DNA from 4 places in the Halomonas rhizosphaerae genome. Region 2 is predicted to be linked to each of the others. Evidence: predicted binding sites of a transcription regulator. Region 2 holds the regulator's gene; each other region holds the start of a gene.

Region 1 (5,061 bases), on a different contig from region 2:
TCGAAGGCCAGCCGCTGCCCCTGGGCAACGATGACCTGTCGCTCGATCACGTTCTCCAACTCGCGAATGTTGCCCGGCCAGGGATAGCGCTTGAGCACCTCCAACTGGGCGGGCGGAAGACGCACCCCCGGCTTGTTGAACTTCTGGCAGGCGCGCACCAGGAAGTGCCGCGCCAGCAGGGGCACGTCCTCGGCGCGTTCGCGCAACGGCACCGAGACGATGGGAAAGACATTGAGTCGGAAGTAGAGGTCCTCGCGAAATGCCCCCGCCTCGACCATCTCGCGCAGCTCGCGGTTGGTGGCCGCGATCACCCGCACATCGACCTCGCGGGTGCGATTCTCGCCCACCCGCTCGAACTGCTGGTCCTGCAGCACCCGCAGAAGCTTGCTCTGCAGTTCCAGCGGGATCTCGCCCACCTCGTCGAGAAACAGCGTGCCGCCATCGGCCAGTTCGAAGCGCCCGGGGCGGTCGCTCACCGCGCCGGTGAAGGCCCCCTTCACATGTCCGAAGAACTCGCTCTCGAACAGGTCGCGGGGAATCGCCGCACAGTGGACGCGAATCAGCGGACGATCGCTGCGCGTGCCGCCGGCATGGATGGCGCGGGCGATCAGCTCCTTGCCGGTGCCCGATTCGCCGCTGACCAGCACATTGGCATCGGTGGGCGCCACCAGCGCGATCTGCTGTATCAGGTGGGACACGGCGGCACTCTCGCCGACGATCTCCCGGTGGTTCAGCTCCGCCTTGATCTCCTCCTGCAGGTACTGGTTCTCGAGCTCGAGCCGCCGCTTGAGCGACCCCACCTCGGCCAGCGCATCACGCAGCTGCTGTTCGGCCCGCTTGCGTTCGCGGATATCGCGAAACAGCACCACCGCGCCCACCAGGCGCCCCATCTCGAAGATCGGCGTGCTGGTGTACTCCACCGGGATCGCCTCGCCGTTCTTGTGCCAGAACACCTCGTCGTCGACGCGATGCACCTGGCCATCGCTGAACGAGGCATGAATCGGGCACTGCTGTACCGGAAAGTGGCTGCCGTCGGCCTGGGTGTGGTGAAACAGCTGGTGGGCACCGTGGCCGACCATATCCTCGCTGCTCCAGCCGAGGATACGCTCGGCCGCGGGATTGACGAAGGTGGTACGGCCCTCGGCATCCAGGCCGTAGATGCCCTCGCCCGCCGCGCCAAGGATCAGCTGGTTCTGGCGCTCGATACGCTCGAAGACCTGCTCGACACGCTCCCACCCCACCTGGCCGCGGCGATGCTGGCGGCGCAGCTCGGCCCGGGCGCGTCGCTGCTCCGCCTTCTGGCGGTCGACCAGGGTCAGCAGCAGCAGCCCCTCGTCGAGGACCTGGGCCTGCACCTCCACATGGCGAGGCTGACGCTTGAGGTCGAGGAGCACCAGGTCATCCGACCAGGCCGACGAGCGGCTCAGCGCCTCGTCGGTGAAGCAGACCCACAGCGGCAGGGTCGCCCCCAGGAAATGACTGAAGGGGCGCTCGACCAGCGCGGGCGCCGCGTCCCCCAGCAGGCGGCTGGCGGCCTCGTTGGCCGAGATCAGCCGGTCGGCCACGGGGTCGACCACCACCAGCGCCTGGGGCGCGCGGGCAAAGACCTGCTGGGACAACGGCAGTGCGGCGACGGCGGTGGCAGGCATGCAGAGCTCCTCGGCAAGCGATGTCCCTGCACATACAAGCGCCGGGCCAATGACGAAAAATCGTCATTCTTTCAACGAGATCTCGTGATTGACGAGATCTCGTCACGGGCGGGCCGGACGAGCTTGACTCGCAGCGCAACAAACAACCTTCTGACTCTTATCGTTTTTTTCCATCACGCCTCGTGATGGCACGTGCTTCGCAGTGTTCTGGGAGAACACACCCGCCGCGCCAGGCATGCACCACCCTGGCGCATGCGCCTCCTTCCACAGCACGAGCGACGTGACATGACCATGAACAACGATCACAACAGTCTGGGTAACCCCTTCGACCACCGCCAATCGCTGATCCATGGACGGCACTGCGACTGCCAGGCGTGCTCCGATGACGCACGGGCACCCGCCTCCCCGCACCATCACGACGATTCGCCGCAGGTGACGGCCCCCGTGGCCCGAGCCACGCCACAGGGCCAGGAGGCGATGCTGGACCGCATGGTGGAGAGCGCGCTGGTGCGGGGAATGTTCGGCCACAGCGACATGCATCGCCGCCAGTTCATGAAGCTGGTGGGCGGCGGCACCGTGGCCGCGGCCCTGGCGACGCTGCTGCCGATGGACGCCATCAAGGCCGCCGTGAAGGAGGACCTGGGACCGCTGGAGAAGACCCGCCTCGATGTCGGCTTCGTGCCGATCACCTGCGCCACACCGATCATCATGGCCCACCCCATGGGCTTCTACGAGCGCTACGGCCTGGATGTCTCGGTGATCAAGACCGCCGGCTGGGCGGTGGCCCGCGACAAGTCACTCAACCGCGAATACGACGCCGCCCACATGCTGACGCCGATGCCGCTGGCGATGACGCTGGGCGCCGGCTCCAATCCCGAGCCCTTCATCATGCCGGCGGTGGAGAACATCAACGGCCAGGCGATCGTGCTGCACAACGACCACCAGGACAAGCGCGACCCCCGGCAGTGGAAGGACTTCACCTTCGGCGTGCCCTTCGAGTACTCGATGCACAACTTCCTGCTGCGCTACTACGTCGCCGAGCATGGCCTGGACCCCGACCAGGACATCCAGATCCGGGTGATCCCGCCCCCCGAGATGGTCGCCAACCTGCGCGCCGGCAACATCGACGGCTTCCTGTCGCCGGACCCCTTCAACCAGCGCGCGGTGTTCGAGCGAATCGGCTTCATCCACCTGCTCACCAAGGAGATCTGGGACGGCCACCCCTGCTGCGCCTTCGCCACCAGCCAGCGCTTCGCCACCGAGAACCCCAACACCTACGGCGCGCTGCTGCGGGCGATCATCGATGCCACCCAGTACTCCTCCAACCCCGAGAACCGCTCGGAGATTGCCGAGGCCATCGCCCCCACCAACTACCTGAACCAGCCGGTCACGGTGATCGAGCAGGTCCTCACCGGACGCTACGCCGATGGCCTGGGTGGCGTGCAGAACGTCCCTGACCGCATCGACTTCGATCCCTTCCCCTGGCACTCCATGGCGGTGTGGATCCTCACCCAGATGAAGCGCTGGGGCTATATCGAGGGCGATGTGGACTACCAGCAGGTGGCGCGCGACGTCTACCTGGCCACCGATGCCGAGAAGGTCATGCGCGAACTGGGCTACGAGACGCCCGGGGAAACCTCGCGCAACTACCAAATCATGGGCAAGACCTTCGACTACACCCAGCCCGAAGCCTATGTCGAGAGCTTCGCGATCCGGAGGAGCTGACATGGACCGCACGACCACCGAGTGGAAGTTCAGCCTCAACCTGCGCGCCGGCATCCTCGCCGTGGTCATGCTGGCCGTGCTGCTGGGGCTCTGGGAGGGGCTCAACCATGTGCCTGCGCTGGGCGGCGGCGGGGCCGAACTCAGCGAATACGAGAAGCTGATGGGCGGGGCCGACGAGACCGCCAAGGTACCGCCGCCCTCCGAGATCCTCACGCGGGCCTGGGAGGAGCTCTCCAACCCCTTCTACGATGCCGGCCCCAACGACAAGGGCATCGGCATTCAGCTGGGCTACTCGCTCTACCGGGTGCTGACCGGCTACCTGCTGGCCGCGGTGATCGCCATCCCGATCGGCTTTCTGATCGGCATGTCGCCGCTGATGTACAAGGCGCTCAACCCCTACATCCAGGTGCTGCGCCCGATCTCGCCGCTGGCCTGGATGCCGCTGGCGCTGTTCATCATCCGCGACTCCGAGGCCTCGGCGATCTTCGTGATCTTCATCTGCTCGATCTGGCCGATGCTGCTCAATACCGCCTTCGGCGTGGCGGGGGTCAGGCAGGACTGGGTCAACGTGGCCCGCACCCACGAGCTATCGCCGCTGAAGACCGCCTTCAAGGTGATCCTGCCCGCCGCGGCCCCGACCATCCTCACCGGCATGCGCATCTCCATCGGCATCGCCTGGCTGGTGATCGTGGCCGCCGAGATGCTCGTGGGCGGTACCGGCATCGGCTACTACGTGTGGAACGAGTGGAACAACCTCGACCTGACCAGCGTGATCTTCTCGATCCTGATGATCGGCGTGGTGGGCATGCTGCTCGACCTGGCGCTGTCGTCCATCGCCCGACTGGTCACCTATCAGGAGTAATCCCATGACCCATGCCTTCGTGGAAGTCCAGCAAGCCGCCAAGCGCTTCCCCGGTGCCAAGGGGGAAGAGGCGCTCACGGTATTCGAGAACGTCAGCTTCCAGCTCGACAAGGGGGAGTTCGTCTGCATCATCGGCCACTCCGGCTGCGGCAAGTCGACCATCATGAACGCCCTGGCCGGGCTCGACAGCCTGAGCGACGGCGCGATGATCATGGATGGCCGCGAGATCAACGGTCCGAGCCTGGAGCGTGGCGTGGTATTCCAGAACTACAGCCTGCTGCCGTGGCTCACCGCGCTGGAGAACGTGAGGTTCGGGGTGCGCGCCCGCTGGAGGGCGTGGGACGAGTCCCGGGTCACCGAGCACAGCCTCGCCTACCTGGAGATGGTCGGGCTGGCGGACGTGGTCGACCGCAAGCCCGCCCAGCTCTCGGGCGGTATGCGCCAGCGCGTGAGCATCGCCCGGGCCTTTGCCACCAAGCCGGAACTGCTGCTGCTCGACGAGCCCTTCGGGGCACTGGATGCCCTCACCCGCGGGGTGATCCAGGACGAACTGGTCAAGATCTGGGGCCAGGATCGCCAGACGGTGTTCATGATCACCCACGACGTGGACGAGGCGATCCTGCTGGCCGACCGCATCCTGCTGATGACCAACGGCCCCCAGGCGCGCATCGCCGAGGCCGTGGAGATCGACCTGCCCCGCCCCCGCTCGCGTGCCGAGATCGTCAAGCACCCGCACTACTACAGAATCCGCAACTACCTGGTCGATTTCCTGGTGAATCGCTCGGGTGAGCTGCGCACCGCCGACCTCGACCGGCGCGGCCTGCA
Region 2 (5,061 bases):
GTAACCTGGAAACGATGTTCCAGGGCCTCGTCGGCGTCGGGGATGATACCGATACCCGTGGCAGCATCCATACCGGCAGCTGGCTGGTCGACGAGTTGATGGTGGCGGGGGGCTGACGGCCTCAGCCGTCCTCGTCGAAGCGGGCCTCGAAGAGCCGCGTGATCGCCTCGAGGGCCGCCTCGGCGTCCTCCCCTTCGGTGCAGACCTCGAGCTCGGTGCCGCAGGGGGCGGCCAGGATCAGCAGCGACATGATGTTGCCGGCGTCGGCCTGCTGGTCACCGCGGCACACGGTGACCCGGGCGTCGAAGGGCTGGCAGCACTGCACCAGCTTGGTAGCGGCGCGGGCATGCAGGCCGCGCCGATTGGTCAGGGTCAGCTTGCGACTCGGCACGCGTCAGGTTCCTTCCTGGGCGGGGTTGTCCTCGGCCATCTCCTGGCCGGCGGGGAGGGTGATCTGCACCCCCAGTTCACGATGGCGTAGCCGCACCCCGTCGTGCCGGTTCGCCAGCCGGTCGGCCAGGCGTTCGGCCAGGTAGACCGAGCGGTGCTGGCCGCCGGTGCAGCCGATGGCCACGGTGAGGTAGCTGCGCTGACTGGCCTGGTAGTGTGGCAGCCAGCGCTCCACCCAGGCGAGGATGTCGTCGAGCATCTCGGCAACGATCGGGTAGCCGTCGAGGAAGGCGATGATGCTGGGATCGCGTCCCGTGGCATCGCGCAGCGCCGGATCCCAGTAGGGGTTGGGCAGGCAGCGGGCATCGAAGACGATGTCCGCGTCCAGTGGCACCCCGCGCTTGAAGCCGAAGGATTCCACGGTCAGGGTCATCCGCTCGGCCCGGTGGCCGGCGACCTGATCGGTGATGCGCCCCCGGAGCTCGTGCACCGAGAGCCGCGTGGTGTCGATCACCAGGTCGGCGAGGTCGCGGATCTCGGAGAGAGACTGCTCCTCGGTATCGATCGCCTCGGCGAGGGTCATGTCGCTGCCGCGGGTCAGGGGGTGTCGGCGGCGGGTATGGGAGTAGCGCTCGAGGAGAATGCGCGCGTCGGTGGTCAGGTAGACCACCTGGCAGTCGACCCGGCGGCCACGCAGTTCCTCGAGCAGCTCGGGAAAGCGCTCGAGGGCGGCGGGCAGGTTGCGGGCATCGATGCTGACGGCGATCGAGGAGCGCAGCGAGCGGTCATCCTGCAGTTCATCGACGAGCGCACCGAGCAGCATGGCCGGCAGGTTGTCGATGGCGTAGTAGCCCAGGTCTTCCAGCGCCTGCAGCGCGATCGACTTGCCGGAGCCTGACCGGCCACTGATGATCACAAGCTGCATGCGGGTCTCCTGGTCGTGGGATGGCCGGGCAGGCCCGAGGGGGAAGGATCAGCCGGCCGGGGCCTGTCGTCGGATCGCCTCCGTGAGGCGCTCATGGAGTTCGCGCTGGCTGGTGCTGTGACGCAGCCGGGCACGGGTATCGGCATCGTTCATCACCCCGGCGACCTGGCCGAGCAGGGCCAGATGAGCCTCGTCGGCTTCCTCCGGCACCAGCAGCACGAACACCAGGTCGACCGGCTCGCCGTCGATGGCGTCGAAGTCCACCGGCTCCGCCAGCTTGAGGAAACCGGCGATGGGGGCCTTGCAGTGAGGGTTGCGGGCATGGGGAATGGCGACCCCGTTGCCGATACCGGTACTGCCCAGTCGCTCGCGCCCGATCAGACGGCTGAAGACCTCCTGACTGTCGAGACTCGGGGTGTTCTGGGCGATGAAGGTGCTGAAGAACTCCAGCACCCGTTTCTTGCTCCCCCCCGGCACATCGAAGAGGGTGCGCTCGGGGGGCAGGATGGCGTCCAGTGTCATGACGAAATCAGCGGGCGCCAGCGCCCTGGGCGCGGGCCTGGGCCTTTTCCTTGTGCTTGACCAGCTGGCGGTCGAGCTTGTCGGCCAGGGCATCTATGGCGGCATACATGTCGTTCTCCATGGCCTCGGCATGGAGATCGGCACCGGCAGCATGCAGGGTGCAGGCCGCCTGCTGGCGCTCCTTCTCCACGGAGAGGGTGACCTGCACGTTGGTGATGTTGTCGTAGTGGCGCTCCACGCGGGCGAGCTTTTCTTGCACATAGTCACGCAGGGCGTCGGTCAGTTCCACATGATGGCCGGTGATGTTGACTTGCATGACACGCTCCTTGCTCTGTCGGGTTATGGGTCGATTGTAACCCTTTTTGCTGTCCTGCATACCCCCTCGGACGAGGGGATTCGAGAGGCGCATGACCGGCGTCATTTCAACCGCTTGCGTCCGTGTGGGAGGAAGAAGTCCGGGGGCCGCGGGAGCGCCAGCGAGAGGCCTTCAACGCAGCCGCTTGCGTTCGCTGGAGGAGGGGATGCCCATCGCTTCGCGGTACTTCGCGACGGTGCGTCGCGCGACGCTGATGCCGGCCTCATCGAGCAGGGTGACCAACTTGCTGTCGGAGAGGGGCTTGCGAGGGGGCTCGTCCTGGATCAGCTTGCGGATGCGTGCCCGGATGGCGGTGCTGGAGTGGGCGTCGCCCTCGCCGCTGCCCCCCACCTGGCTGGAGAAGAAGTACTTGAGCTCGAACATCCCGCGCGGCGTGTGGATGAACTTCTGGGTGGTGACCCGCGAGATGGTCGACTCGTGCATCTCCACGACCTGGGCGATGTCGGCCAGGATCAGCGGTTTCATCGCCTCCTCGCCGTGCTCCAGGAAGTCGAGCTGGCGCACCATGATCTCGCGGCCCACCCGCAGCAGGGTGTCGTTGCGGCTGGACAGGCTCTTCATCAGCCAGCGCGCCTCCTGCAGGTGGTCCTTGAGGAACTGGTTGTCCTCGCTCTTGTCCGCCCGTCGTATCAGGGCGGCATAGTCGGGCTGGATGCGCAGCCGCGGCATCGCCTCCGGGTTGAGTTCCACCTGCCAGCCATCGCGGGTGTGGCGGGCGATGAGGTCGGGGATGACATAGGCGCCGTCACTGTCGGTGAAGCCGCTGCCGGGGCGCGGGTCCAGCGAACGCACCAGCTCGATCACCGTGTCCAGGGCGTCGTCGTCGAGGCCGAGCCGTCGCTTGAGCAGGCGGCGGTCGTCGCCGGCGAGCGCCTCGAGGAACTGGCGGACCAGGCGGCGGGCCTGCGGCAACAGCGGGGTGTCGTCGGGCAGGGTGGCCAGCTGCAGCATCAGGCACTCGCGCAGGTCCCGGGCGAAGACCCCCGTGGGCTCGAACTGCTGCAGGCGCAACAGCACCTGCTCGACCTCGCGGGTCTTGAGGCCCTCGAGGCCCTGCGCTCGGAGGCCGTCGCGGATCTCCTCCAGGGGCTGGGTCAGGTAGCCGTCGCCGTTGACGCCGTCGATCAGGCTCTCGGCGATGCGTTGCTGGCGTGCGTCAAGGTCGGTCATGGCCAGCTGCCAGGCCAGGTGCCCCTGGAGGCTCTGGCCCGAGGCCTGGCGCTCGAAGTCCGGGCCCTCGCCACTGCCGCCGGCGGGCGCGGTGCCGAGGTCCTGGTAGGTGTCGGACCAGTCGCTGTCGGTGCTGAGCTCGTCGGGGATCTCGCTGGCCCACTCCTCGTCGGGCGCTTCGCTCACCGCCTGCTCGCCGAAGTCATCCTCGACCTCCAGCATGGGGTTGGACTCCAGTGCTTGCTGGATCTCCTGGCGCAGGTCCAGGGTCGAGAGCTGCAGCAGCGCGATGGCCTGCTGCAGTTGGGGGGTCATGGTCAGCTGGGTGCCGACGCGCAGCTGCAGGGACGCCTTCATGGCCATGAGAGGAGTGCCCTCGACTCGCCGAAAACCCCAACCCTAGCCGCTGGTCGGGAGGCTTGCAAGCACAAAATCTGCAACAATCGTGCCATCCGCAATCTTCATGCCGTCGCGGAATAACGACAAGCATATCAGTTGATTGCGGTCAGAGACGAAAGTCCTCGCCCAGGTAGACCTCGCGGACCCGCTGGTTGGCGAGGATCGCCTCGGCATCGCCCTCGGCGATGATGCGCCCATCGCCGACGATGTAGGCGGTGTCGCAGATGTCGAGGGTCTCCCGGACGTTGTGGTCGGTGATCAGTACGCCGATGTCGCGGGCCTTGAGCTGGCGGATGATGCCCTTGATCTCGCCCACCGAGATGGGGTCGACCCCGGCGAAGGGCTCGTCGAGCAGGATGAAGGCGGGTTCCGTTGCCAAGGCCCTGGCGATCTCGACCCTCCGGCGCTCCCCCCCGGAGAGGCTCATCCCGAGGTTGTCGCGGATATGCGTCACGTGGAAGTCCTCGAGCAGCTGCTCGAGCCGGGCCCGGCGCCCGGCGCGGTCGAGGTCCTTGCGGGTCTCGAGGATCGCCATGATGTTGTCGGCGACCGACAGCTTGCGGAAGATCGAGGCCTCCTGGGGCAGGTAGCCGATGCCGGCCCGTGCCCGCTCGTGCATGGCCGCCGTGGAGAGGTCGAGGTCGTCGATATGGACTTCCCCGGCGTCGGCGCGCACCAGTCCGACGATCATGTAGAACGAGGTGGTCTTGCCGGCGCCGTTGGGGCCGAGCAGCCCGACGATCCGGCCCTGCTCGATGGAGAGGCTGATGTCTTGCACCACCCGGCGGCGCTTGTAGCTCTTGGCCAGGTGGAGGGCGCTCAGGGTCTTCATCACTGGCCGTCCTGCTGCTCGGGTTCCAGCGTCATGCGCACGCGCTGGCGGTCATCGACGCCCTCGGCATCCGAGCGGGCCTGGACCACCCGACGGTCGAGGAAGTATTCCAGGTAGCCGCCGTCGAAGGTGTCGCTGCCCTGGTGCAGCTCGGCCCGGTCGATCAGCTCGATCCGCCGCTCGGCGACGTGGTAGATGATGGTGCGCCCCCAGCCGCGGACCAGGGGCTCGTCCGGGGCGGGCTGTTGCTCGATGTAGGCGCGTTCGCCGGTGGCGGTGGCGCGGGTGAGCTGGCCCTGGTCGTTGCGCTGGATCTCCACCCGGGCGCCGGTCAGCTGCATGCTGCCCTGGCGGATGTCCACGTCGCCGGTGTAGACGGCGGTGCCGGCACGGTCGTCGAGGTCGAGGCGGTCGGCCTCCACCTCGATCGGGGCACTGGCATCGCCC
Region 3 (5,061 bases), on a different contig from region 2:
AACCTCTGGTGGGGTTTCTTGTTACTGGTTACTTGTCACTTTGACCAAGACTCTGCCTGGCCGCTTGGCGCTTAGACGGCGTCTTTTCCCGTTTCGCCGGTACGGATGCGGATGACCTGCTCCAGGGCGGTGACGAAGATCCTGCCGTCGCCGATCTTGCTGAATGTGTCGGTGCGACCTGGAAGATGTCGGTTAGACGGCGTCCTTGCCGGTCTCGCCGGTGCGGATGCGGATCACCTGCTCCAGGGCAGTGACGAAGATCTTGCCGTCGCCGATCTAGCTGAATGTGTCGGTGCGACCTGGAGGATGTCGGTTAGACGGCGTCCTTGCCGGTCTCGCCGGTGCGGATGCGCAGCACCTGCTCCACGGTGACGAAGATCTTGCCGTCGCCGATCTTGCTGAATGTGTCGGTGCGACCTGGACGATGTCGGTTAGACGGCGTCCTTGCCGGTCTCGCCGGTGCGGATGCGCAGCACCTGCTCCAGGGCGGTGACGAAGATCTTGCCGTCGCCGATCTTGCCGGTATTCGCGACCTGGGTGATGGCGTCGATCACCTTCTCGGCCATCTCGTCATCCACGGCCACCTCAAGCTTCACCTTGGGCAGGAAGTCGACCACGTACTCGGCGCCGCGATAGAGCTCGGTGTGGCCCTTCTGGCGACCGAAGCCCTTGACCTCGGTAACGGTGATGCCCTGGACGCCGATCTCGGAGAGCGACTCCCGTACGTCGTCGAGCTTGAACGGCTTGATGATGGCGGTCACCAGTTTCATGGTCTTGATCCTCGTCGTGTCCGTTGGTCGGTGGCGCTGGCCGCCACCCCTGCTACGTTCATTGTGCCAGAGCATACACCCGGTGCGGGAGGAATAAAAAAGGCCCCCCGAAGGGGGCCAGGAGGAGCACGCCAGCTCACTCTGGGGCCTGCCTCACTTCTTGGAAGCGCTGAACTCGGGGTAGGCCTCCAGGCCGCACTCGGCCAGGTCGACGCCTTCGTACTCTTCCTCCTCGGTGACCCGGATGCCCATCACGGCCTTGAGGATCAGCCAGACGACCAGGCTGGCCACGAACACCCAGACGAAGATCCCGAGGATGCCGATGATCTGGGGGCCGAAACCGGCCTCGGCGTTGGTGAAGGGGACCGCCAGCACGCCCCAGATGCCCACCACGCCGTGGGCGGAGATGGCACCCACCGGGTCGTCGAGCTTGAGCTTGTCGAGGACGACGATGGAGGTGACGACCAGCAGGCCACCCACGGCACCGATCAGCACGGCACCCAGGGCGCTGGGCGATAGCGGGTCGGCGGTGATGGCCACCAGGCCGGCGATGGCACCGTTCAGGGCCATGGTCAGGTCGGCCTTGCGGAACCACAGCTTGGCCAGGACCAGGGCGGCGATCACGCCCCCGGCAGCGGCCGCGTTGGTGTTGACGAACACCTGGGCCACGTTGTTGGCGGAACCGACGTCGGACATCTTCAGCTCGGAGCCGCCGTTGAAACCGAACCAGCCCATCCACAGGATGAAGGTGCCCAGGGTGGCCAGCGGCAGGTTGGCGCCGGGGATGGCGTAGATGCTGCCGTCCTTGCCGTACTTGCCCTTGCGCGGACCGAGCACCAGCACGCCGGCCAGGGCCGCGGCGGCGCCGGCCAGGTGCACGATGCCGGAGCCGGCATAGTCGGAGTAGCCGACCTCGGCCAGCCAGCCGCCGCCCCAGGTCCAGTAGCCCGACACCGGATAGATGAAGCCGGTCATGACCACGGCGAAGGCCAGGAAGGACCACAGCTTCATGCGCTCGGCCACGGCACCGGAGACGATGGACATGGCGGTGGCCACGAACACGACCTGGAAGAAGAAGTCCGACCGCATCGAGTAGTAGGGGGCATCGTCACCGCCGGCCAGCACCGCGTCGACGCCGTTCTCGCTACCGATCAGCACGCCGAGGCTGGGCAGGAAGCCGCCTGCGCCGCTGGAGTACATCAGGTAGTAGCCCACCAGCAGGTACATGGTGCAGGCGATGGCAAACAGCGCGATGTTCTTGGTCAGGATCTCGGCGGTGTTCTTGGAGCGTACCAGGCCCGCCTCGAGCATCGAGAAGCCGGCGGCCATCCACATCACCAGGACGCCGCAGATCAGGAAGTAGAAGGTATCGAGCGCGTAGCTCAGCTCCGGTAATTCGACCATGAGGGTCTCTCCACGTCAGGAATGGGAAGGGGGCGTCGGTCAGACGGCATCGGCGCCGCGCTCACCGGTGCGGATGCGGATGACGTCCTCCAGCGGCGTGACGAAGACCTTGCCGTCGCCGATCTTGCCGCTGTTGGCCGCGCTGCAGATGGCATCGAGCACCGTCTCCAGCCGTGAGTCGTCCACCGCGACCTCGACCTTCACCTTGGGCAGGAAGTCGACGACGTACTCTGCACCGCGGTAGAGCTCGGTGTGGCCCTTCTGGCGACCGAAGCCCTTGACCTCGGTGACGGTGATGCCCTGAACGCCGTTGTCGGCGAGTGCCTCGCGCACGTCGTCGAGCTTGAACGGCTTGATGATGGCAGTGATCAGCTTCATCCCGGATCTCCCCTGCTGGATGTCGGCGGCGTGATGCCGCGCGATGGGTGGCTGCCCTGCCCAAGCGCAAACCGTGCCATGTTCCGGAATATGGCTTTGATATCAGCGTCATGAGGTGAGAGGCGGGGGGAGTTTCCGACACGGGCAACCGCCGCGTGGTCGCGACTGCCCTGTTGTGGTGCGCGGTCGTGGTGCGCATGCCCCACAAGAGGGCGGCGGTGGGGAATGCGCCGGGCGGGGGCCTTGCGTATCCTGTGGGCAGGCATCCCATCACGATTCAGGAGAGACACCATGGTGAGCCATGATCGCATCAGCCGCCTGGCCCAGCAGATCGGCGATCGCCTGCAGGGCGCCTCCCAGGCCCCGGAGGAGGTGCAGAAGGGTATCCAGCAAGTGGTGAAGGGCGCCTTCGACCGCCTCGAGCTGGTCTCGCGGGAGGATTTCGACATCCTGATGGACGTGTTGCAGCGTACCCGGGCGCGTGTCGAGGCGCTGGAGACGCAGGTGGCGGCCCTCGAGGCGGCGCTGGACAGCAATGCGTCGCGGGAGGCGGCGCCGAGTGAGCCCCCGGGCGCGCTGCCGGAGGCGCCGAGCCCCGAGGAGGATGCCGGCGCTGGCGAGACCGACCGCTGATCCCCGGCCGGCGCCGGGCGGATCCCGGCGGCCTGGGCTAGCCTGAGGTCAGACGGGCTGCGAGGGATCGCCGATGACGCTGGCAATCATCCACACCCGGGCCGGCCTCGGGCTCGAGGCGCCCGAGGTGCTGGTCGAGGTGCACCTGGCCAATGGACTGCCCGGCATGACCCTGGTGGGCCTGCCGGAAGCCGCCGTCAAGGAGAGCCGCGAGCGGGTGCGCAGTGCCCTGGTGAATGCCGGCTTCGACTTCCCGCTGCGGCGCATCACCCTCAACCTGGCGCCCGCCGACCTGCCCAAGGAGGGGGGGCGCTTCGACCTGCCCATCGCCCTGGGCCTGCTGGTGGCCTCCGGCCAGGTACCGCCCGAGGCGCTGGCGGGCGTCGAATGCGCCGGCGAGCTGGCCCTGGATGGTCGGCTGCGCCCGGTGACCGGCGTCCTGCCGCTGGCCATGGCGACACGCCGCGCCGGCCGGCGGCTGATCGTGCCGCAGGCCAATGCCGACGAGGCGGCCCTGGCCGGCGATCTCGAGGTGCTGCCCGCGGATCACCTGCTGGAGGTGGTGGCCCACCTGCTGGGTCAGGCGCCCATCGCGCCCCATCGGCCATCGAGCGTCGTCCCGACACCCGAGGCGGGCCCCGACCTGGCGGAGGTACGGGGCCAGCACCAGGCCCGGCGCGCCCTGGAGGTGGCCGCGGCCGGCGGGCACAACCTGCTGTTTGCCGGTCCTCCCGGGACCGGCAAGACCATGCTGGCCAGCCGCCTGCCGGGGATCCTGCCGCCGCTCTCCGAGGAGGAGGCCCTCGAGGTGGCGGCGATCCGCTCGGTCAGCGGGCTTTCGCATGCCGAGCAGTGGGGCGTGCGCCCCTTCCGTGCCCCGCACCATACCGCCAGCGCCGTGGCCCTGGTGGGTGGCGGCTCCCGGCCGCGGCCCGGCGAGATCTCCCTGGCCCACCGCGGGGTGCTGTTCCTCGATGAGCTGCCCGAGTTCCCGCGGCATGTGCTGGAGGTGATGCGCGAACCCATGGAGTCGGGGCAGATCCATATCGCCCGGGCCAGCCACGAGCGGCGCTACCCTGCCGGCTTCCAGCTGGTGGCGGCCATGAACCCCTGCCCCTGCGGCCACCTGGGCGACCCGCGCCAGGCCTGCCATTGCACGGCGGCCCAGATCCAGCGCTACCAGGCGCGCCTCTCGGGACCGCTGCTCGATCGCATCGACCTGCAGGTGGAGGTGCCGGCGCTGGCCCCGGAGCAGCTCACCTCCCGTGAACCGGGTGAGTCCTCGGCGGTGGTGCGCGAGCGGGTGCTGTCGGCCCGGGCGCGTCAGGCGGCCCGCGGCGCGCTGAACGCGCAATTGGCCGGTCAGGCCCTGGAGGAGGCCTGCGCCCTGCAGGCGACGGATCGCGCCTGGCTGGCCGGCGTGCTGGAGCGTCTCAAGCTGTCGGCCCGGGCCTACCACCGGGTCCTGCGGGTGGCCCTGACCCTGGCCGACCTGGCCGGCGAGGCGCGTCCCGGGCGTGACCAGCTGATCGAGGCGATCGGCTACCGCCAGCTCGATCGCCTGCTCAAGGGGTGAGGGAATCCGCTCAGAGGGCGGTGGCGTCCAGGGCCCCGCTGATCTCGCTGCCCCACTCTGGCGCGTCGCTCCCCGCGCGTCGCAGCTCCAGGCTCAGTCGATAGGGCAGCAGCTCGCGGTCGGAGAGCTGCAGCCGGGGGCCGTCGGCCTCGAGTCGGCTTTCCAGGCGCCACTGGTTGTCGCCGCCCCCCTCGGCCATGGCGTCCCGCCACTCCAGCACCTGGGGGCCGTCTGAAACCGCCAGCAGGGCACGGGTCAGGCTCTCGAGCACGCGTTCTTCGCCGAGCCCCAGGTCGGGGT
Region 4 (5,061 bases), on a different contig from region 2:
ATTTTTCGAGAACGGCCAGATGTTCGACGGTTCCTCCATCTCCGGCTGGAAGGGCATCAACGAGTCGGACATGATCCTGCGCCCCGAAGATGGCACCGCCTTCCTCGACCCCTTCACCGAGGACGCCACCCTGGTGCTGCGCTGCGACATCATCGAGCCGGCCACCATGCAGGGCTACGAGCGTGACCCGCGCTCCATCGCCAAGCGCGCCGAGGCCTACCTGCAGTCCTCCGGCCTGGGCGATACCGCCTTCTTCGGGCCGGAGCCCGAGTTCTTCATCTTCGACGAGGTGCACTGGAAGTCCGACATCGAAGGCTCCATGTACAAGATCTCCTCCGAGGAGGGGGCCTGGTCCACCGACCGTCCGGTAGAAGGCGGCAACCTGGCCCACCGTCCGCGGGTCAAGGGCGGCTACTTCCCGGTCCCGCCGGTGGACAGCTTCCACGACATCCGCGGTGCCATGTGCAACACCCTGGAAGCCATCGGCCAGTCCGTCGAGGTGCACCACCACGAGGTGGCCAACGCCGGCCAGAACGAGATCGGCGTGAAGTTCAACACCCTCGTGAAGAAGGCCGACGAGGTCCAGGAGATGAAGTACGTGATCCACAACGTGGCTCACGCCTACGGCAAGACGGCCACCTTCATGCCCAAGCCGCTGGTCGGCGACAACGGCAGCGGCATGCACGTCCACCAGTCCTTCTGGAAGGACGGCGTCAACCAGTTCGCCGGCGACGAGTACGCGGGCCTCTCCGAGATGGCGCTCTACTACATCGGCGGCATCATCAAGCACGCCCGGGCCCTGAACGCCTTCACCAACGCCTCCACCAACTCCTACAAGCGCCTGGTGCCGGGCTTCGAGGCGCCGGTGATGCTGGCCTACAGCGCCCGCAACCGCTCTGCCTCCCTGCGCATCCCTTACACCGCGAGCCCCAAGGGCAAGCGCGTCGAGACCCGCTTCCCGGACCCGACCGCCAATCCCTACCTGGCCTTCGCGGCGATGCTGATGGCCGGCATCGACGGCATCAAGAACAAGATCCACCCCGGCGATCCCATGGACAAGAACCTCTACGACCTGCCGCCGGAAGAGGGCAAGGCCGTGCCGACCGTGGCTCACAGCCTCGACCAGGCCCTGGAGGCGCTGGATGCCGATCGCGGCTTCCTCACCGAGGGCGGCGTGTTCACCGACGAGATGATCGATGCCTACATCGAGCTGCTCAGCGAGGACGTGGAGCGCATCCGCATGACCACGCACCCGATCGAGTTCGACATGTACTACAGCTGCTGATCGCGGGCGGCCGGCCACCCGGGCCTGCCGGTCCGGCGTGGCTCGCCGTCACGCGCGTTGAGCGAAAGAAGGGGTTCCGCCATGGCGGAACCCCTTTCTTTCATACACTATCCAAGAAAGGGATGATGCAGTCTCTCATGGCCGTTGCCGTCGGGCGGCGGCGACGACGCAGGGGGTAGGCATGAACAAGGCACTCGTGATCCTGGCGCTGGGGCTCTCGGTCAGCCTCGCGGCTCAGGCCCAGACTATCTATCGCACCACCGACGCCCAGGGCAACGCGGTGTTCACCGACAACCCGGAACGTGGCGGCGAGGAGGTCGACCTCAAGCCACTCACCGTGGTGCCCGGCCGTGGCGAGGTCCGCGAGGCGGAGTCGCCGGCCGTGATCGATGGTGGTGGCGGCGAGAGTGAAGGTGGGGCCTCTGCCGGCCCGGGGCAACCCTTCATGCCCTACGACAGCTTCGGCATCCGCTCGCCGAGTCAGGAGGAGACGCTGCCGACCGGAGCCGCCGGCAACGTCCAGGTGATCCTGGGCATCGAGCCGGACCTGCGTGAGGACCATCGGGTGCGCCTGCTGGTGGACGGCCGGGTCAGCCAGTCGGCGATGCACACCGATACCTTCATGCTCAACAACCTGGAGCGCGGGGAACACGTGCTGCAGGCCGAGCTGCTGGATGCCAGCGGTGCGGTGCGCCACCGCACGTCGCCGGTGACCCTCTACGTGCAGCGGGCCAGCGTCAACCTGCCCCAGAACCCCAACAATCCGGGCAGCAATTAGCTTCCCCTTCGCCGGCCACATCGGCCGCTGTGTCCGGACGGTACCCACAGGCCCTGTCGCGAGCCCCCGCCCCGCGACGCGGGTCGCGGCGATGCCTTCGGTCATGCCGACCGGGTGAGCGAGGGCCGCGCCTTCGAGCACCTGGAGCGGTTGCGCGACGACGATATCCCGCGCGACCCCGATGGCGAACGCAAGGCATACCCGCCCCATCGTCATCCTTCCCGCGCCTTCCCGCCCGAGGAGCGTTGACCCTCCCGTTCGCTGTCCGGCCCTGCTGCACGACGATGGGCGCTCGGCGACGCTGTGCACTAAAATGGTGCGCAATGCGGGTGCGACCCTGCCCCGATAAGGCGCCATGCCGTGCCCCATGGGGTGGCGCGCTTCTTGCAAAGAGCTTCTTACAAAAGCTTCTTGCATTAGCTGCTGAAAGCGCCTCCCGAAGGGGGGCACCATCGGACCTGGCAGGACCTCCCCATGTACCAACGCTTGATGGAACACCTCACCACGTCGGTGCTGCTGCTCGATGGCGAGCTGCGACTGCGCTGGATGAATCCGGCCGCCGAGGCGCTGCTGGCGATCAGCCTGAGTCGCCTCAAGGGGCTTCCCCTGCCCTCCCTGGTGGATGGCGGGGAGCAGGTCGGCGAGCTGCTGGCCAAGGCCCGCGACGAGTTTCACCCCTTCACCCAGCGCGAGGCACGCCTGACCCTGGTGACCGGTGAGGTGCTGACCGTGGACTACACCGTTTCGCCGCTCTCCGCCGACGAGCTGCTGCTGGAGGTGGAGCCCCGCGACCGGCTGCTGCGCATCTCCCGGGAAGAGGCGCTGCAGACCCGCCAGGAGACCATCAAGGTGCTTGCCCGGGGGCTGGCGCACGAGGTCAAGAATCCCCTGGGCGGCATCCGCGGCGCGGCCCAGCTGCTGGAGCGTGACCTCGACGACCCCGGCCTGCAGGAGTTCACCCGCATCATCATCGAGGAGGTCGACCGGCTGCGTGACCTGGTCGATTCCATGCTGGGCCCCAACCGGGTGATGCGCCACGCGCCGCTCAACATCCACAAGGTGCTGGAGCGGGTCCGCTCGCTGCTGATCGTCGAGCAGCCGGGGGTATGGATCGAGCGCGACTACGACCCCAGCCTGCCGGACCTCGCCGGGGACGAGTCGCAGCTGATCCAGGCCGTGCTCAACGTGGCGCGCAATGCCGTGGAGGCCATGGCCGAGGCCGGTATCGCCTCGCCGCGGCTCACGCTGCGGACCCGCGCCCGCCGCCAGTTCACCCTGGGGGCCGAGCGCCACCGGCTGGTCTGCGAGGTGGCGATCATCGACAACGGCCCGGGCATTCCCGAGTCGCTGCGCGAGACCCTCTTCTACCCCATGGTCTCCGGTCGCGCCGAGGGCAGCGGCCTGGGGCTCTCCATCGCGCAGTCGATCCTGCACCAGCACCAGGGACTGATCGAGTGCGAGTCCGAGCCCGGCCATACCCAATTCCGACTGCTGATTCCGCTGGAGAAGCGCCATGACTGATGTCGCACGCGTGGTGGTCGTCGACGACGATCGCGCCATTCGCTGGGTGCTGGAGCGTGCCCTGGCCCAGCCCGACCTCGAGGTCGAGACCCTCGACCGGGCCGATCGTGCCCTGGAGCGCCTGCTCGAGGCGCCGCCGGACGTGCTGGTCACCGATATCCGCATGCCGGGGATCGACGGCCTGGACCTGATGGCCAAGGTGCGCGAGGTCCATCCGGAGCTGCCGGTGATCGTGATGACGGCCCATTCCGACCTCGACAGCGCCGTGGCCTCCTATCAGGGCGGCGCCTTCGAGTACCTGCCCAAGCCCTTCGACGTCGACGAGGCCCTGGCCCTGGTGCGACGGGCCGTGGCTCATGCCCGCGAGCGGCGTCGTCCGGTCAGCGTGCCCGAGGGGCTGGACGCCGAGATCATCGGCGAGGCCCCGGCCATGCAGGAGGTGTTCCGCGCCATCGGCCGGCTGTCACACTCGCATATCACCGTGCTGATCAACGGCGAGTCGGGGACCGGCAAGGAGCGGGTGGCCCGGGCGCTGCACCAGCACAGTCCGCGGGCCGGCAGGCCGTTCATCGCCCTGAACATGGCGGCGATCCCCAAGGACCTGATCGAGTCGGAGCTGTTCGGCCATGAGAAGGGCGCCTTCACCGGCGCGACCGCCCAGCGCCAGGGGCGCTTCGAGCAGGCCGACGGCGGTACCCTCTTCCTCGACGAGATCGGCGACATGCCCGCCGAGACCCAGACCCGCCTGCTGCGGGTGCTGGCCGACGGCGAGTTCTACCGCGTGGGCGGCCACACCTCCGTGAAGGTGGATGTGCGGATCATCGCCGCCACCCACCAGAACCTGGAGACCCTGGTGGAAGACGGGCGCTTCCGCGAGGACCTCTTCCATCGCCTCAACGTGATCCGCGTGCACCTGCCTCGGCTCTCCGAGCGGCGGGAGGACATCCCGCGGCTGGCACGCCACTTCCTGGTCGAGGCCGCCAAGGAGCTCGCCACCGACGTCAAGGTGCTGACCCCCGAGGCCGAGGCGCACTTCACCCGGCTGCCCTGGCCGGGCAACGTCCGCCAACTGGAGAACACCTGCCGCTGGCTGACGGTAATGGCGTCCGGCCGCGAGGTGCTCGTCGAGGACCTGCCGCAGGAGCTGCGTGAGCCCGGCGCCGCCGAGGGCAATACCGGTGACTGGCGCACCGCCTTCCGCGACTGGGCCGACCGGGCGCTGGCCGCCGGCCACACCCACCTGCTCGAGGAGGCCGTCCCGGACTTCGAGCGCATCCTGATCGAGACGGCGCTCAAGCACACCGGGGGTCGCAAGGGCGAGGCCGCCGAGCTGCTGGGCTGGGGGCGTAATACCTTGACGAGAAAGCTGAAGACGCTGCTGCCGGCACTGGCCGACGGGGAGTAGGCTTGGTCCCAAGCGGCCAAGCGGCCAAGCGGCCAAGCGGCCAAGCGGCCAAGCGGCCAAGCGGCCAAGCCG

The links. The regulator sigma-54, encoded in region 2, starts transcription at its own class of promoters, with help from an activator protein. The targets are predictions, from matches to a motif close to TGGCACNNNNNTTGCTNT.
Region 1: QLQ86_RS19590 (CmpA/NrtA family ABC transporter substrate-binding protein) is a predicted target of sigma-54. The motif match lies at 1,836-1,853, and genes of this name have one in related genera.
Region 3: QLQ86_RS01195 (P-II family nitrogen regulator) is a predicted target of sigma-54. The motif match lies at 2,614-2,631, and genes of this name have one in related genera.
Region 4: glnL (nitrogen regulation protein NR(II)) is a predicted target of sigma-54. The motif match lies at 2,437-2,454, and genes of this name have one in related genera.

Annotation. Positions count from the first base shown of each region.
Region 1 covers NZ_JASCQQ010000039.1:221,713-226,773, forward strand. Annotated here, with positions in the region: gene QLQ86_RS19585 (sigma 54-interacting transcriptional regulator) at 1-1,649, opposite strand, end outside; gene QLQ86_RS19590 (CmpA/NrtA family ABC transporter substrate-binding protein) at 1,935-3,374, shown strand; gene ntrB (nitrate ABC transporter permease) at 3,376-4,236, shown strand; gene QLQ86_RS19600 (ABC transporter ATP-binding protein) at 4,241-5,061, shown strand, end outside.
Region 2 covers NZ_JASCQQ010000032.1:11,959-17,019, reverse strand. Annotated here, with positions in the region: gene pmbA (metalloprotease PmbA) at 1-116, shown strand, start outside; gene QLQ86_RS14730 (HPr family phosphocarrier protein) at 122-391, opposite strand; gene rapZ (RNase adapter RapZ) at 395-1,315, opposite strand; gene ptsN (PTS IIA-like nitrogen regulatory protein PtsN) at 1,364-1,837, opposite strand; gene hpf (ribosome hibernation-promoting factor, HPF/YfiA family) at 1,845-2,153, opposite strand; gene QLQ86_RS14710 (RNA polymerase factor sigma-54) at 2,325-3,746, opposite strand; gene lptB (LPS export ABC transporter ATP-binding protein) at 3,889-4,614, opposite strand; gene lptA (lipopolysaccharide transport periplasmic protein LptA) at 4,614-5,061, opposite strand, start outside.
Region 3 covers NZ_JASCQQ010000003.1:207,557-212,617, forward strand. Annotated here, with positions in the region: gene glnK (P-II family nitrogen regulator) at 432-770, opposite strand; gene QLQ86_RS01190 (ammonium transporter) at 924-2,174, opposite strand; gene QLQ86_RS01195 (P-II family nitrogen regulator) at 2,214-2,552, opposite strand; gene QLQ86_RS01200 (accessory factor UbiK family protein) at 2,844-3,185, shown strand; gene QLQ86_RS01205 (YifB family Mg chelatase-like AAA ATPase) at 3,259-4,761, shown strand; gene QLQ86_RS01210 (hypothetical protein) at 4,772-5,061, opposite strand, start outside.
Region 4 covers NZ_JASCQQ010000005.1:54,102-59,162, forward strand. Annotated here, with positions in the region: gene glnA (glutamate--ammonia ligase) at 1-1,285, shown strand, start outside; gene QLQ86_RS01720 (DUF4124 domain-containing protein) at 1,467-2,063, shown strand; gene QLQ86_RS01725 (hypothetical protein) at 2,178-2,312, shown strand; gene glnL (nitrogen regulation protein NR(II)) at 2,538-3,584, shown strand; gene glnG (nitrogen regulation protein NR(I)) at 3,577-4,989, shown strand.